3 regions of the Psychrobacillus sp. FSL K6-1464 genome follow, and region 1 is predicted to be linked to each of the others. Evidence: a T-box and tRNA genes for the amino acid it is inferred to sense, from the RefSeq annotation. Region 1 holds a T-box; the other regions hold tRNA genes.
What was found. A T-box is a leader RNA that pairs with one kind of tRNA and senses whether it is charged. The one in region 1 lies ahead of argS (arginine--tRNA ligase), so its partner is inferred to be a tRNA-Arg.
Positions count from the first base shown of each region.

Region 2: it has a tRNA-Arg gene. The T-box ahead of argS (arginine--tRNA ligase) is inferred to sense a tRNA for this amino acid. The anticodon was not compared.
Region 3: it has a tRNA-Arg gene. The T-box ahead of argS (arginine--tRNA ligase) is inferred to sense a tRNA for this amino acid. The anticodon was not compared.

Region 1 is NZ_JBBOOP010000001.1:1,869,494-1,873,326, reverse strand. Features, by position in the region: gene MKX39_RS09215 (hypothetical protein) at 1-72, shown strand, start outside; gene MKX39_RS09210 (hypothetical protein) at 163-441, opposite strand; T-box leader at 661-876, shown strand; gene argS (arginine--tRNA ligase) at 912-2,591, shown strand; gene MKX39_RS09200 (S16 family serine protease) at 2,936-3,833, shown strand, end outside.
Region 2 is NZ_JBBOOP010000001.1:2,554,388-2,558,220, forward strand. Features, by position in the region: gene MKX39_RS12875 (1,4-dihydroxy-2-naphthoate polyprenyltransferase) at 1-642, shown strand, start outside; tRNA gene MKX39_RS12880 (tRNA-Glu) at 1,015-1,086, opposite strand; tRNA gene MKX39_RS12885 (tRNA-Ser) at 1,093-1,183, opposite strand; tRNA gene MKX39_RS12890 (tRNA-Asn) at 1,189-1,263, opposite strand; tRNA gene MKX39_RS12895 (tRNA-Ile) at 1,268-1,344, opposite strand; tRNA gene MKX39_RS12900 (tRNA-Gly) at 1,352-1,425, opposite strand; tRNA gene MKX39_RS12905 (tRNA-Phe) at 1,432-1,507, opposite strand; tRNA gene MKX39_RS12910 (tRNA-Asp) at 1,582-1,657, opposite strand; tRNA gene MKX39_RS12915 (tRNA-Met) at 1,661-1,735, opposite strand; tRNA gene MKX39_RS12920 (tRNA-Ser) at 1,788-1,880, opposite strand; tRNA gene MKX39_RS12925 (tRNA-Ile) at 1,891-1,967, opposite strand; tRNA gene MKX39_RS12930 (tRNA-Met) at 1,974-2,047, opposite strand; tRNA gene MKX39_RS12935 (tRNA-Ala) at 2,072-2,147, opposite strand; tRNA gene MKX39_RS12940 (tRNA-Pro) at 2,160-2,236, opposite strand; tRNA gene MKX39_RS12945 (tRNA-Arg) at 2,242-2,318, opposite strand; tRNA gene MKX39_RS12950 (tRNA-Leu) at 2,334-2,422, opposite strand; tRNA gene MKX39_RS12955 (tRNA-Gly) at 2,438-2,512, opposite strand; tRNA gene MKX39_RS12960 (tRNA-Leu) at 2,530-2,614, opposite strand; tRNA gene MKX39_RS12965 (tRNA-Lys) at 2,639-2,711, opposite strand; tRNA gene MKX39_RS12970 (tRNA-Thr) at 2,718-2,793, opposite strand; tRNA gene MKX39_RS12975 (tRNA-Val) at 2,807-2,882, opposite strand; rRNA gene rrf (5S ribosomal RNA) at 2,908-3,023, opposite strand; rRNA gene MKX39_RS12985 (23S ribosomal RNA) at 3,145-3,833, opposite strand, start outside.
Region 3 is NZ_JBBOOP010000002.1:91,048-94,880, reverse strand. Features, by position in the region: tRNA gene MKX39_RS20395 (tRNA-Gln) at 2-76, shown strand; tRNA gene MKX39_RS20390 (tRNA-Asp) at 84-158, shown strand; tRNA gene MKX39_RS20385 (tRNA-Pro) at 165-242, shown strand; tRNA gene MKX39_RS20380 (tRNA-Tyr) at 248-332, shown strand; tRNA gene MKX39_RS20375 (tRNA-Leu) at 350-434, shown strand; tRNA gene MKX39_RS20370 (tRNA-Glu) at 515-589, shown strand; tRNA gene MKX39_RS20365 (tRNA-Leu) at 596-680, shown strand; tRNA gene MKX39_RS20360 (tRNA-Thr) at 686-757, shown strand; tRNA gene MKX39_RS20355 (tRNA-Lys) at 843-914, shown strand; tRNA gene MKX39_RS20350 (tRNA-Gly) at 923-997, shown strand; gene MKX39_RS20345 (hypothetical protein) at 968-1,261, shown strand; tRNA gene MKX39_RS20340 (tRNA-Arg) at 1,270-1,343, shown strand; tRNA gene MKX39_RS20335 (tRNA-Ile) at 1,428-1,502, shown strand; tRNA gene MKX39_RS20330 (tRNA-Pro) at 1,509-1,586, shown strand; tRNA gene MKX39_RS20325 (tRNA-Ala) at 1,590-1,664, shown strand; tRNA gene MKX39_RS20320 (tRNA-Ser) at 1,686-1,777, shown strand; tRNA gene MKX39_RS20315 (tRNA-Ser) at 1,782-1,873, shown strand; tRNA gene MKX39_RS20310 (tRNA-Ser) at 1,879-1,968, shown strand; tRNA gene MKX39_RS20305 (tRNA-Asp) at 1,974-2,048, shown strand; tRNA gene MKX39_RS20300 (tRNA-Leu) at 2,066-2,151, shown strand; tRNA gene MKX39_RS20295 (tRNA-Arg) at 2,156-2,232, shown strand; tRNA gene MKX39_RS20290 (tRNA-Val) at 2,311-2,386, shown strand; gene MKX39_RS20285 (ATP-grasp domain-containing protein) at 2,422-3,237, shown strand; gene MKX39_RS20280 (GatB/YqeY domain-containing protein) at 3,274-3,705, shown strand; tRNA gene MKX39_RS20275 (tRNA-Asn) at 3,736-3,811, shown strand; tRNA gene MKX39_RS20270 (tRNA-Asn) at 3,817-3,833, shown strand, end outside.

The DNA of each region.
Region 1 (3,833 bases):
TACGTTATTAGTGCATCTTTAGGACTGACAGGTTATGTATTTGCTAAATCCCTTACAATAAAAAGGAAATGATCAGTTTTACTATATAGATTGTATTAGCTGATCACCATTCCCTCAAAAAAATACCCGCAGAGATGCTAGTTAAAAATACTAAGTTAAATTTTATCTCCTAGGCAGATTTAGATGTTTTTTTATTTTTTCCATTTCAGATGTTAAATAATCAAGCTGTTTCTGCATATTTTTACTATTTCCATTGTTGCCATTTTCACTTTGTTCCTGCCGTGCCTCTTCTATAGCTAATACGGATGCCATCGTAGCAAGAACATCGCCAAGTGTAGTGATTGCCCCTGCGATGACAGCGAGTTTAGCGCTTTGGCTATCTGTTTGGTGGTTTTGACCATTTTGATTTTCATGGAATAAAAAGTTTTTATTTTTATCCAAGTCGTTAACCTCCAATAATTTACACTTACCTTTTGTGCTCATTATATTCATAGTGTGGTTTTTGGTGAAAATTTTTTAGTTGCTTCTGAGGAACTTGTGTAAGTTGGATAAGCGAGTGGAGTGATTCAATCGACGGGACCAATGATAAGTATTTATAAAATTTGAAAGATGGTGTTGACGCAATTTTGAAAATACTGTACTATATGTAAAATCATAAAGTTAAATTCGTTGATGAAGAGAGTAATCGATGCACAACTGCGGAAGCGAGTTAGGGACGGTGGGAGCCTAATACAGAAGATCGATGAAGCGCACTTCGGAGAAATGTCCTGAAATGGAGTAGGGAAAATCGGGGAAGACACCTCGTTACGAACGTAAAAGCGGTCACATTTGTGGCAACTAGAGTGGTACCACGGGAATATAGCTCTCGTCTCTTATAAGAGACGAGGGCTTTTTATATTGGAGGAGAAAATATGAGCCTGACATATCAAATTGCAACTATCATTTCGAATGCTTTAGAAAATGAATGGACTGTAGAGCAAGTGGAACAATTATTAGAAAAACCAAAGCAAACAAAACACGGGGATATGGCATTTCCTTGTTTTACATTAGCTCCTAAAATGCGTAAAGCTCCGCAGCAAATAGCGTTAGAGTTAAGTAAGAAGTTAGAGGATTATTTAATCACCAACGTACAAGTAGCTGGTGGATACGTGAATCTTTTCCTCCATCAAGAACTGGTTACTAACCAAGTTTTACAAGCGATTACGAGCGATTTACAGCAGTACGGAAGTAAAAAGAAAGAGCATGAAAAAATTATCATTGATTTTTCTTCACCAAATATAGCAAAGCCTTTTTCAATGGGGCACTTGCGTTCAACTGTAATAGGCAACTCGTTAGCGAATATTACAGAGAAAAATGGGTACGAAGCTGTTCGTATTAACCACCTAGGAGATTGGGGCACGCAGTTTGGCAAGCTTATTGTCGCTTATAAATTATGGGGAAACCAAGACAATATTCTTGCAGCACCGATTGCAGAGCTATTAAAGATTTATGTGCATTTTCATGACATGGCAGAAAAAGATGACTCGTTAAACGAACAAGCTCGTGCAGCCTTTAAATCGCTCGAAGAAGGGGATGAAGAAGCTCTAAACTTATGGAATTGGTTCAAAGATGCATCTTTAAAGGAGTTCCAACAAATCTATGAACTTTTGGGTGTTCGCTTTGATTCGTATGCTGGAGAAGCTTTTTATAACGATAAGATGACTAGTGTAGTAGACGGTTTAAAAGAAAAGGGATTGTTAATGGAATCTAACGGGGCGTTTGTAGTAGAACTCGAAGATATGCCCCCTAGTCTGATTACAAAGAAAGATGGGGCTACCCTTTATGCGACCCGTGATCTAGCAGCAGCTATCTATCGTCAACAAACATATCAAGCGACTAAGACGTTTTACGTTGTAGGAAATGAACAAACACTTCACTTTAAGCAACTATTTTCGGTACTTGAGAAAATGGGCTATGAATGGGCTAAACAGCTAGAGCATGTTCCATTTGGAATGATGCTGAAAGACGGCAAAAAAATGTCTACCCGTAAAGGTAAAATCATCTTGCTTGCTGACGTAATAGCGGATGCCATTCACACAGCAAAGCATAATATTAATGAGAAAAATCCAACCTTAGAGGATAAAGAGGAAATTGCCAAGCAAGTTGGTATAGGAGCAGTTATTTTCAATGATTTAAAAAATTATCGCATGAATGATATTGAGTTTTCGTTAGAACAGATGCTTAACTTTGAAGGGGAAACTGGACCTTATGTACAATATACTAATGCTAGAATCTGTTCGTTGCTCCAAAAAGGCAACTTTAAGGCTGTAGAATTCAACTTTTCACCACTTGGAGATGAAACATGGCCAATTATCCAACTACTCGAGGATTTTCCTGGAGTTGTAGAAAAAGCGTTTGCTTATGCTGATCCATCTCAAATAGCAAAGTATTGTTTACTACTATCGCGCCAGTTCAATAAATATTATGCGAATACCAAAATTTTAGCTAAGGATGAAACCACTTCTTCTAAGTTAACATTAGCGTTTTCCGTATCTATAGTTTTAAAGGAATGCCTACGTTTATTAGGTATGCCAGCTCCTGAAAAGATGTAATGCAAGGTTGGAATAAGTACGGATATAATATTCAGCAACTGTATACAGTACTCTACAAAGACAAGCACGAACAATAGAACGATAGTTTCTGCTTTTAAGGGAAGGTATGGAAAACTCCATTTGATCGAAAAAGAAGCAAACGAGCTAATAGCGTTTGCTTTTCTTTGTTATCTGGATATTTGATGTAAATTTCCTATGAACGAATCAGCAATAGCTATCAGGTTTCTATTGTTTCGCAAGCACCGCACTTAACTTTGGTAAGACTCCTAGAAATTGTGGATTCAATAGGAAGGTTTTTTTAGTAGCTAATCGAATTAGTATAAGAGTATGTATCGGAAGGATCGGTGATCAAGATAATTGAATCAACAAACAAGCATCAAATACTTCCGTTTGTAATGACAATTTTTGTTTACTATGCGGAGCTCTATTTGTTTCTCCTCGATTATATTTCTAGTTTTTTCTTTTGCAACATCCTGGCATTGCTCGTTATATTGTGGCCATTTTATTTATTAGGAATTAGGAAAACAAACACGTTAAAACATATCTTCCTATTTTCCTTTATCGCTTCGTTTCTTTTATTGATATATGAAGTACCACTGATTTCAATGGAAGGGAACCGGTATGTCGTATCATCTTATCATCCACCAGAAGAACTAGTAAAAAGCTCTGGAATCTACGTGTTGGGTGTAAATACGACCGAGGTACTACTGGAGGAAGGCTTAGAAGAACAAGATTTTTTAGAGCTTAACAGTCACTCCATGATTTTTGATATAAACCAAGTTACTAATATCCATCGCTATGCGAATAAAACTATAGCACTTATTCAATTGATTGGTATCAATTTAGAAGTAGATTATGTTCACCAGATGTCCATGAATGTAAATGCGTATTTAAGTACGAGTAATATAGCAATTGATGAATTTTTATCTAGAAATAATGTAAATGGGAACAGTGCGGGTTTGGCTCTCGTATTATCCAGTCTAATAGAACAAGAGGAAGTTAAAAATGTAAAAACAATTGGTGTGACAGGAGCTATCAGTAAAACTGGGGAAGTAATAGAAATAGGTCAAGTAAAAGAAAAAGTTCTAAGTGCAAATAAAATAAATCTCCCGTATATAATTCTCCCTCTTGGAAATTTAGAAGAAGCCAATGAAGTAGTGGAATCATTAAATCTTCCAATAGAAGTTATCGGAGTCCAGACTGTCAATGATGCCATTCAAAAAATCAATGAGCTAAACGAGG
Region 2 (3,833 bases), 680 kb from region 1:
GGTGTAAAACCCAAAACGGTAATGCAACTAGCTCTATTGCTATATGTAATAGCTGCTATATTAGGTATCTATATTTGTTATGAAAGCTCTTGGCTATTATTAATAGTCGGTGCAATTTCTATGGCAGTGGGATATTTCTATACTGGGGGACCTTACCCTATTTCTAGTACTCCCTTTGGTGAGCTTTTCAGTGGGTTATTTATGGGGATGCTTATTGTTTTAATTGCAGTTTATATTCAAGTTGGTTCAGTGCCTTTATTCGCTGTATTGTTATCTGTACCAAGTGCTCTGCTAGTAGCAGCAATCATGCTATCTAATAATATTCGCGATTTAGTAGAAGACACAATAGGCGGACGAAAAACGATGGCTATATTAGTTGGTCGGAAAACAGCAATTACAATTCTAGCTTCCTATTTTGTTTTGTCTTACCTATGGATTATAGGTTTAGTAGTTTTACAAATAATCACTCCATGGAGTTTATTAGTTTTATTGAGTTTGAAAAAACCTATACATGCCATAAAATTATTTAAACAAACAGAAAATCCAGTTCAGGTTGCGCCTGCTATGAAAGACACCGCACTTACGAATACGATTTTTGTATTCCTTTTAGGATTAGGTCTATTGATTGGCTATTATTTATAAGGATAAAATAAAAACAGATGAGCAGATTATTTAGCTGCTCATCTGTTTTTATTATCCCGTGCAAATTTTATATTCTTTCAGTGCTACAAAATCTAGATAATGTGAACATATTTCTGTATCGAAAGTTAGTCTCTATAAAGGCATGGTGTCTTTTGAAGAAAGTATTACCAGGAATACATCGTATAGCTTCCATAACTTTTATTGTTTTAAACAGTTCTTACGCTTTCCGTGTATAAACCACTCTCTATTTTCACAGAAGATCAATACTCTAACCAATCAAACATTTAAGCCTGCGCAGGATCTTTTTTAGTAATATCTTTTTCTAGTACAATAAAAAAAGGTAACCAATGATTGGTTACCTTTTTTTGAGTATGACCCCTACGGGATTCGAACCCGTGTTACCGCCGTGAAAGGGCGGTGTCTTAACCGCTTGACCAAGGGGCCTATATATGGCGGAGAAGGAGGGATTTGAACCCTCGCACCGGTTGCCCGATCTACACCCTTAGCAGGGGCGCCTCTTCAGCCACTTGAGTACTTCCCCATATATGGCTCCGAAGGTAGGACTCGAACCTACGACCGATCGATTAACAGTCGATTGCTCTACCACTGAGCTACTTCGGAATAATGGTGGGCCTAAATGGACTCGAACCATCGACCTCACGCTTATCAGGCGTGCGCTCTAACCAGCTGAGCTATAGGCCCATTATTTTGGAGCGGGTGAAGAGAATCGAACTCTCATCATCAGCTTGGAAGGCTGAGGTTTTACCACTAAACTACACCCGCATTAAATGGTGGCTCAGGACGGAATCGAACCGCCGACACAAGGATTTTCAGTCCTTTGCTCTACCGACTGAGCTACTGAGCCTCTTCAATCTTAAAATAAAAGCTAATTGTTTAGGCTATATTTACAATTGATATGTATTAATATTATTAAATAAATGGCGGTCCCGACCGGGATCGAACCGGCGATCTCCTGCGTGACAGGCAGGCATGTTAACCGCTACACCACGGGACCATTTGGTTGCGGGGACAGGATTTGAACCTGCGACCTTCGGGTTATGAGCCCGACGAGCTACCACTGCTCCACCCCGCGACAATAAAATACTTAAGGATTATTATTACTTCCACAAACAATAAGATAAAAATGGAGGAGGAAGAGGGATTCGAACCCCCGCGCGGTATGACCCGCCTGTCGGTTTTCAAGACCGATCCCTTCAGCCGAACTTGGGTATTCCTCCAAGACATTGTTGGTGGACCTTGCAGGACTCGAACCTGCGACCGGACGGTTATGAGCCGTCTGCTCTAACCAACTGAGCTAAAGGTCCTTAAGATGGCGGCAGAGGGAGTCGAACCCACGACCTTTCGGGTATGAACCGAGTGCTCTAGCCAACTGAGCTACACCGCCATGATTTTCAAACTAATTTATAAATGGTGGAGCCTAGCGGGATCGAACCGCTGACCTCCTGCGTGCAAGGCAGGCGCTCTCCCAGCTGAGCTAAGGCCCCATAAATAATAACTGGTCGGGAAGACAGGATTCGAACCTGCGACCCCTTGGTCCCAAACCAAGTGCTCTACCAAGCTGAGCTACTTCCCGTTATATGGTGCGCTCGGCAGGACTCGAACCTGCAACCTCTTGATTCGTAGTCAAGTGCTCTATCCAATTGAGCTACGAGCGCAATGTTTCAAAAAAGTGGTGCCGAGGACCGGAATCGAACCGGTACGGTAGTCACCTACCGCAGGATTTTAAGTCCTGTGCGTCTGCCAGTTCCGCCACCCCGGCACTTTAGTGAATCTTTGGAGCGGAAGACGAGGTTCGAACTCGCGACCCCCACCTTGGCAAGGTGGTGTTCTACCACTGAACTACTTCCGCTCGGTTATTAAATTAAATGGTGCGGGTGAAGGGAGTCGAACCCCCACGCCTTGCGGCGCTAGATCCTAAGTCTAGTGCGTCTGCCAGTTCCGCCACACCCGCATACATAATTCACTGAAAAAGTGATGAGCCATGTAGGATTCGAACCTACGACCCTCTGATTAAAAGTCAGATGCTCTACCAACTGAGCTAATGGCTCGGAAAATGGTGCCGGAGAAAGGACTTGAACCCTCAACCTACTGATTACAAGTCAGTTGCTCTACCAGTTGAGCTACTCCGGCAGGAGTAAATATATGGTGGAGGATGACGGGCTCGAACCGCCGACCCTCTGCTTGTAAGGCAGATGCTCTCCCAGCTGAGCTAATCCTCCTGGGTAAGTTATGTATTTATTGCAAGCCCAGCGACGTCCTACTCTCACAGGGGGAAACCCCCAACTACCATCGGCGCTGAAGAGCTTAACTTCCGTGTTCGGTATGGGAACGGGTGTGACCTCTTCGCCATCATCACTAGACTTGAATAATTATTGAAAGACAAGTTTTATTATACCAACTCTGTAGAATATTACAAGAGTTATTTTAAAAAAATTTTATTCTTTCAAAACTGGATAAACGACATTGTTACGTTAAACAAATTTGGTTAAGTCCTCGATCGATTAGTATTCGTCAGCTGCACGTGTCGCCACGCTTCCACCCCGAACCTATCTACCTCATCGTCTTTGAGGGATCTTACTTACTTGCGTAATGGGAAATCTCATCTTGAGGGGGGCTTCGTGCTTAGATGCTTTCAGCACTTATCCCGTCCACACATAGCTACCCAGCGATGCTCTTGGCAGAACAACTGGTACACCAGCGGTGTGTCCATCCCGGTCCTCTCGTACTAAGGACAGCTCCTCTCAAATTTCCTACGCCCACGACGGATAGGGACCGAACTGTCTCACGACGTTCTGAACCCAGCTCGCGTACCGCTTTAATGGGCGAACAGCCCAACCCTTGGGACCGACTACAGCCCCAGGATGCGATGAGCCGACATCGAGGTGCCAAACCTCCCCGTCGATGTGGACTCTTGGGGGAGATAAGCCTGTTATCCCCGGGGTAGCTTTTATCCGTTGAGCGATGGCCCTTCCATGCGGAACCACCGGATCACTAAGCCCGTCTTTCGACCCTGCTCGACTTGTAGGTCTCGCAGTCAAGCTCCCTTCTGCCTTTACACTCTTCGAATGATTTCCAACCATTCTGAGGGAACCTTTGGGCGCCTCCGTTACACTTTAGGAGGCGACCGCCCCAGTCAAACTACCCGCCTGACACTGTCTCCTACCCGGGTT
Region 3 (3,833 bases), on a different contig from region 1:
TTCCCCTTTAGCCAAATGGTAAGGCATTCGACTTTGAATCGGAAAAGTCCACGTTCGAATCGTGGAAGGGGAACCAATCACACGGTGCTGTAGATCAATGGTAGATCGCTTCCCTGTCACGGAAGAGGTTGCGGGTTCAAATCCCGTCAGCACCGCCAACATTTCAAGATGTAGCTCAGTTTGGTTAGAGTACTTGGTTTGGAACCAAGGGGTCGCAGGTTCGAGTCCTGCCATCTTGACCATATATGAGGTGTTCGCATAGTGGCAATTGCAAGGGACTGTAAATCCCTCCTCGAAAGAGTACGTTGGTTCGAGTCCAACACACCTCACCATACTTTAGAACAACAATGCGGATATGGTGGAACTGGTATACACGTGCGATTCAGAATCGTATGCCTATGGGCGTGGGAGTTCGACTCTCCCTATCTGCACCAAATTTATAAAAAGAAGGAGTGAGCGACATGCTCGAGACAATAGAAGTAGATGAGATAAGGTTCGGAAGGCAACACAATAAGGCCCAGTGGTGAAATGGTTAACACACTAGACTTTCACTCTAGGATTGCGGGTTCAATCCCCGTCTGGGTCACCAAATAATGCGGATATGGTGGAACTGGTATACACGTGCGATTTAGAATCGTATGCCTTCGGGCGTGGGAGTTCGACTCTCCCTATCTGCACCAAACATGCTCGTTTAGTTCAGCGGAAGAATGCCTGTTTTGTAATCAGGATGTCGGGGGTTCAAATCCCTCAACGAGCTTAGCTTCATCAATACAAAAAGAATAGGAAGTGAGAACGATGAAGAGTGATAAGAGTGACAAGAAAATCAGCAAGCAATCAAATCCGCCTTCGTAGCTCAACGGTAGAGCAAGGTACTTTTAATACCGAGGTTGTAGGTTCAAATCCTATCGAGGGCATTTCATTTGTGGTCATGGTCTAATGGCAAAGACGACTGCCTTCCAAGCAGTAGATGTGGGTTCGATTCCCACTGGTTGCACCAATTAAACACAAGAAGGGATCTGATGTAGATGGGAGCAAGACAGAAGTACTACTAATTGACTACAAACAACTAATCGATTTTACAGACTCGATGCAGAAGAACAACTTTAAATTCGTTCACCAGTACATTCAAAAACGAGTGAAGAAACAAAAAGAAGGATGGGAAGAGGAATGTGAAAGCTTCCTGAAGGATGCAATAGAGTTGCAAGAGAGATTGAACCAGTATAGAAAAGATTACCTTAAACGGTTCGGTAGTGAACAATAACCATATTTGCCCTTGTAGCTCAGTAGGATAGAGCAACCGATTTCTAATCGATGAGTCAAGAGTTCGAGTCTCTTCTTGGGCGTTTTATTAATGCGGTAACAGGTGTACATTTGCTCTCATAAGGCAGATTGTGTAGGTTCGATTCCTACTACTGCAACCAATCTATACATCCTTAGCTCAGTGGTAGAGCGTTCGGCTGATAACCGAGAAGTCAGGAGTTCAAATCTCTTAGGATGTACCAATATTTCAAGATGTAGCTCAGTTTGGCCAGAGTACTTGGTTTGGATCCAAGGGGTCGCAGGTTCGAGTCCTGCCATCTTGACCAAATGGGATTATAGCTCAATTGGAAGAGCAACTGCCTTGCACGCAGTAGGAAGGGGTTCGAGTCCCCTTAGTTCCACCATTTTCAAAAAAATAAAGTTACGGGTAGTTGGCTGAGTGGCTGAAGGCACCGCACTGCTAATGCGGAAGAGGGGTAAAATACTCTCACAGGTTCGACTCCTGTACTACCCGCCATAACGGAGATGTGGCAGAGCTTGGTTTATTGCGTCGGTCTCGAAAACCGAAGGGCATGGAAGTGTCCCGTGAGTTCGAATCTCACCATCTCCTCCATATTTGGAAACGTGGCCGAGAGGCTGAAGGCGTCGGTCTTGAAAACCGAAGGGCGTGTAAGCGTTCCAGGGGTTCGAATCCCCTCGTTTCCTCCAATAATGACTCCGTGGTGTAACGGTTGCACGCCCGCCTGTCTAGCGGAAAGTTGCGGGTTCAAATCCCGTCGGGGTCGCCATATTAAGTATTTATTTTGCGGGTGTGATGGAACTGGTAGACATAGCGGACTTAAAATCCGCTGCTCTTGTAGCGTGTGGGTTCGACTCCCGCCATCCGTACCAAAATAACCACGTAGCTCAATGGATGGAGCATCTGACTACGAATCAGAAGGATTGCAGGTTCAAGTCCTGCCGTGGTTGCCATAGGGGTATAGTTTAATGGCAAAATGACGGCCTCCAAAACCGACGATGTAGGTTCGATTCCTGCTATCCCTGCCAAACGTTTGCTTAGCTCAACTGGGAGAGTACCTGTTTTACAAGCAGGTGGTTGGGGGTTCAAGTCCCTCAGCAGACACCATTAAAGTAAATGAAATTTCGAAAAAAAGATAAGGAGTGAGCAAGTTGAAATGGTTAGTACAAGAATTTCTAAACAATAGTTCGAATGTGGAAAGAGTCATAACTGCTTTAGAAATGAGTTCTACTGCTTATTTAATAGTACGACTGAACAAAGATTATAGTTTAACTGTCCTCCATAAAGGTACGAGAATACCTGAAGATAATTCAGCAGATATATTGAAAAAATTTACAAAAAATGAAAACATAATGGTCTACGGTTCAAAACAATTTGCAAACGTTGCACAATCAGAGAATTTTAAGCCAGGTTCTTTCTGGAGCGAAGACTTTGAGTATGAAGTGTTTAAACAAAAAATCGGCAAGGAACTGTTAAACAACGAATTCGTGGTTGGGGAGCTGTCGGGGCTAAAACCTATTTGGGATTCCTTTTTCATCCGACCGACGGGAAACACAAAGTTGTTTACTGGTTTCACCATCACATTAGAAGATTTTCTTTCATGGCAAGAAAGAGAATCTGATGTCAATAGTGCGTATGTGGGACAGACTTTAATGATCTCACCTGTCAAAGAGATAAAAGCCGAATATCGCTTTTTCGTTGTTGAGCAACAAATCGTGACAGCCTCAAGCTATGTAGTCGAGAAGTCTACAAATATTAATCACAAACCATCTGAAGAATTGATGGCTTATACCAAAGAAATGATTGATTTGTTTCCTCTCTCAAAGGCCTTTGTTATTGATGTTGCGGAAACAGATGATGGATTTAAAGTGATTGAATACAATAATATAAACTCTTCAGGACTGTACGGTTGCGATGAGTTAAATATTGTCCAAAAGATAAACGCAATGCAATTATAGATTAAGAAAAAAATACAGAAAGTCGGTGGAAGAACAATGAAAATGAAAGACTTAATCATGAAAGATCTAATCCAAGCAATGAAAGCGAAAGACGCACGGAAAAAAGGCGTGCTACAACTCGTGAAGGCAGGCTTGGAGAATGCTGAGAAAGTAAAACGTTCGCCTTTGGATGAAAAAGAAGAAATCCAGATCGTGCAACGCGAGATCAAGCAGACCAAAGACTATCTGGCAGAAGCCGAAAAGCTTGGTCGGACAGACAGCGTGGAGGATGCGAATGCAAAAATCGACATTTTATACGGTTACCTTCCGAACCAGATGTCAGAAGATGAAGTGCGAGCAGCTCTCATACAGAGTGGTGTCGTAGCTGGAATGAGTATGGGAGATGCAATGAAGATTGCCATGCCTGTACTATCTGGTAAAGCAGAAAACGCAACAATTTCGAAGATGGTGAAACATCTAATATCCTAAAATTCGGGCAGCAACGACTGCCTTTCTTATTCCGATATAACTCAGTTGGTAGAGTATCTGGCTGTTAACCAGGAAGTCACAGGTTCGAGCCCTGTTGTCGGAGCCAATTATTTACCCGTAGCTCAATC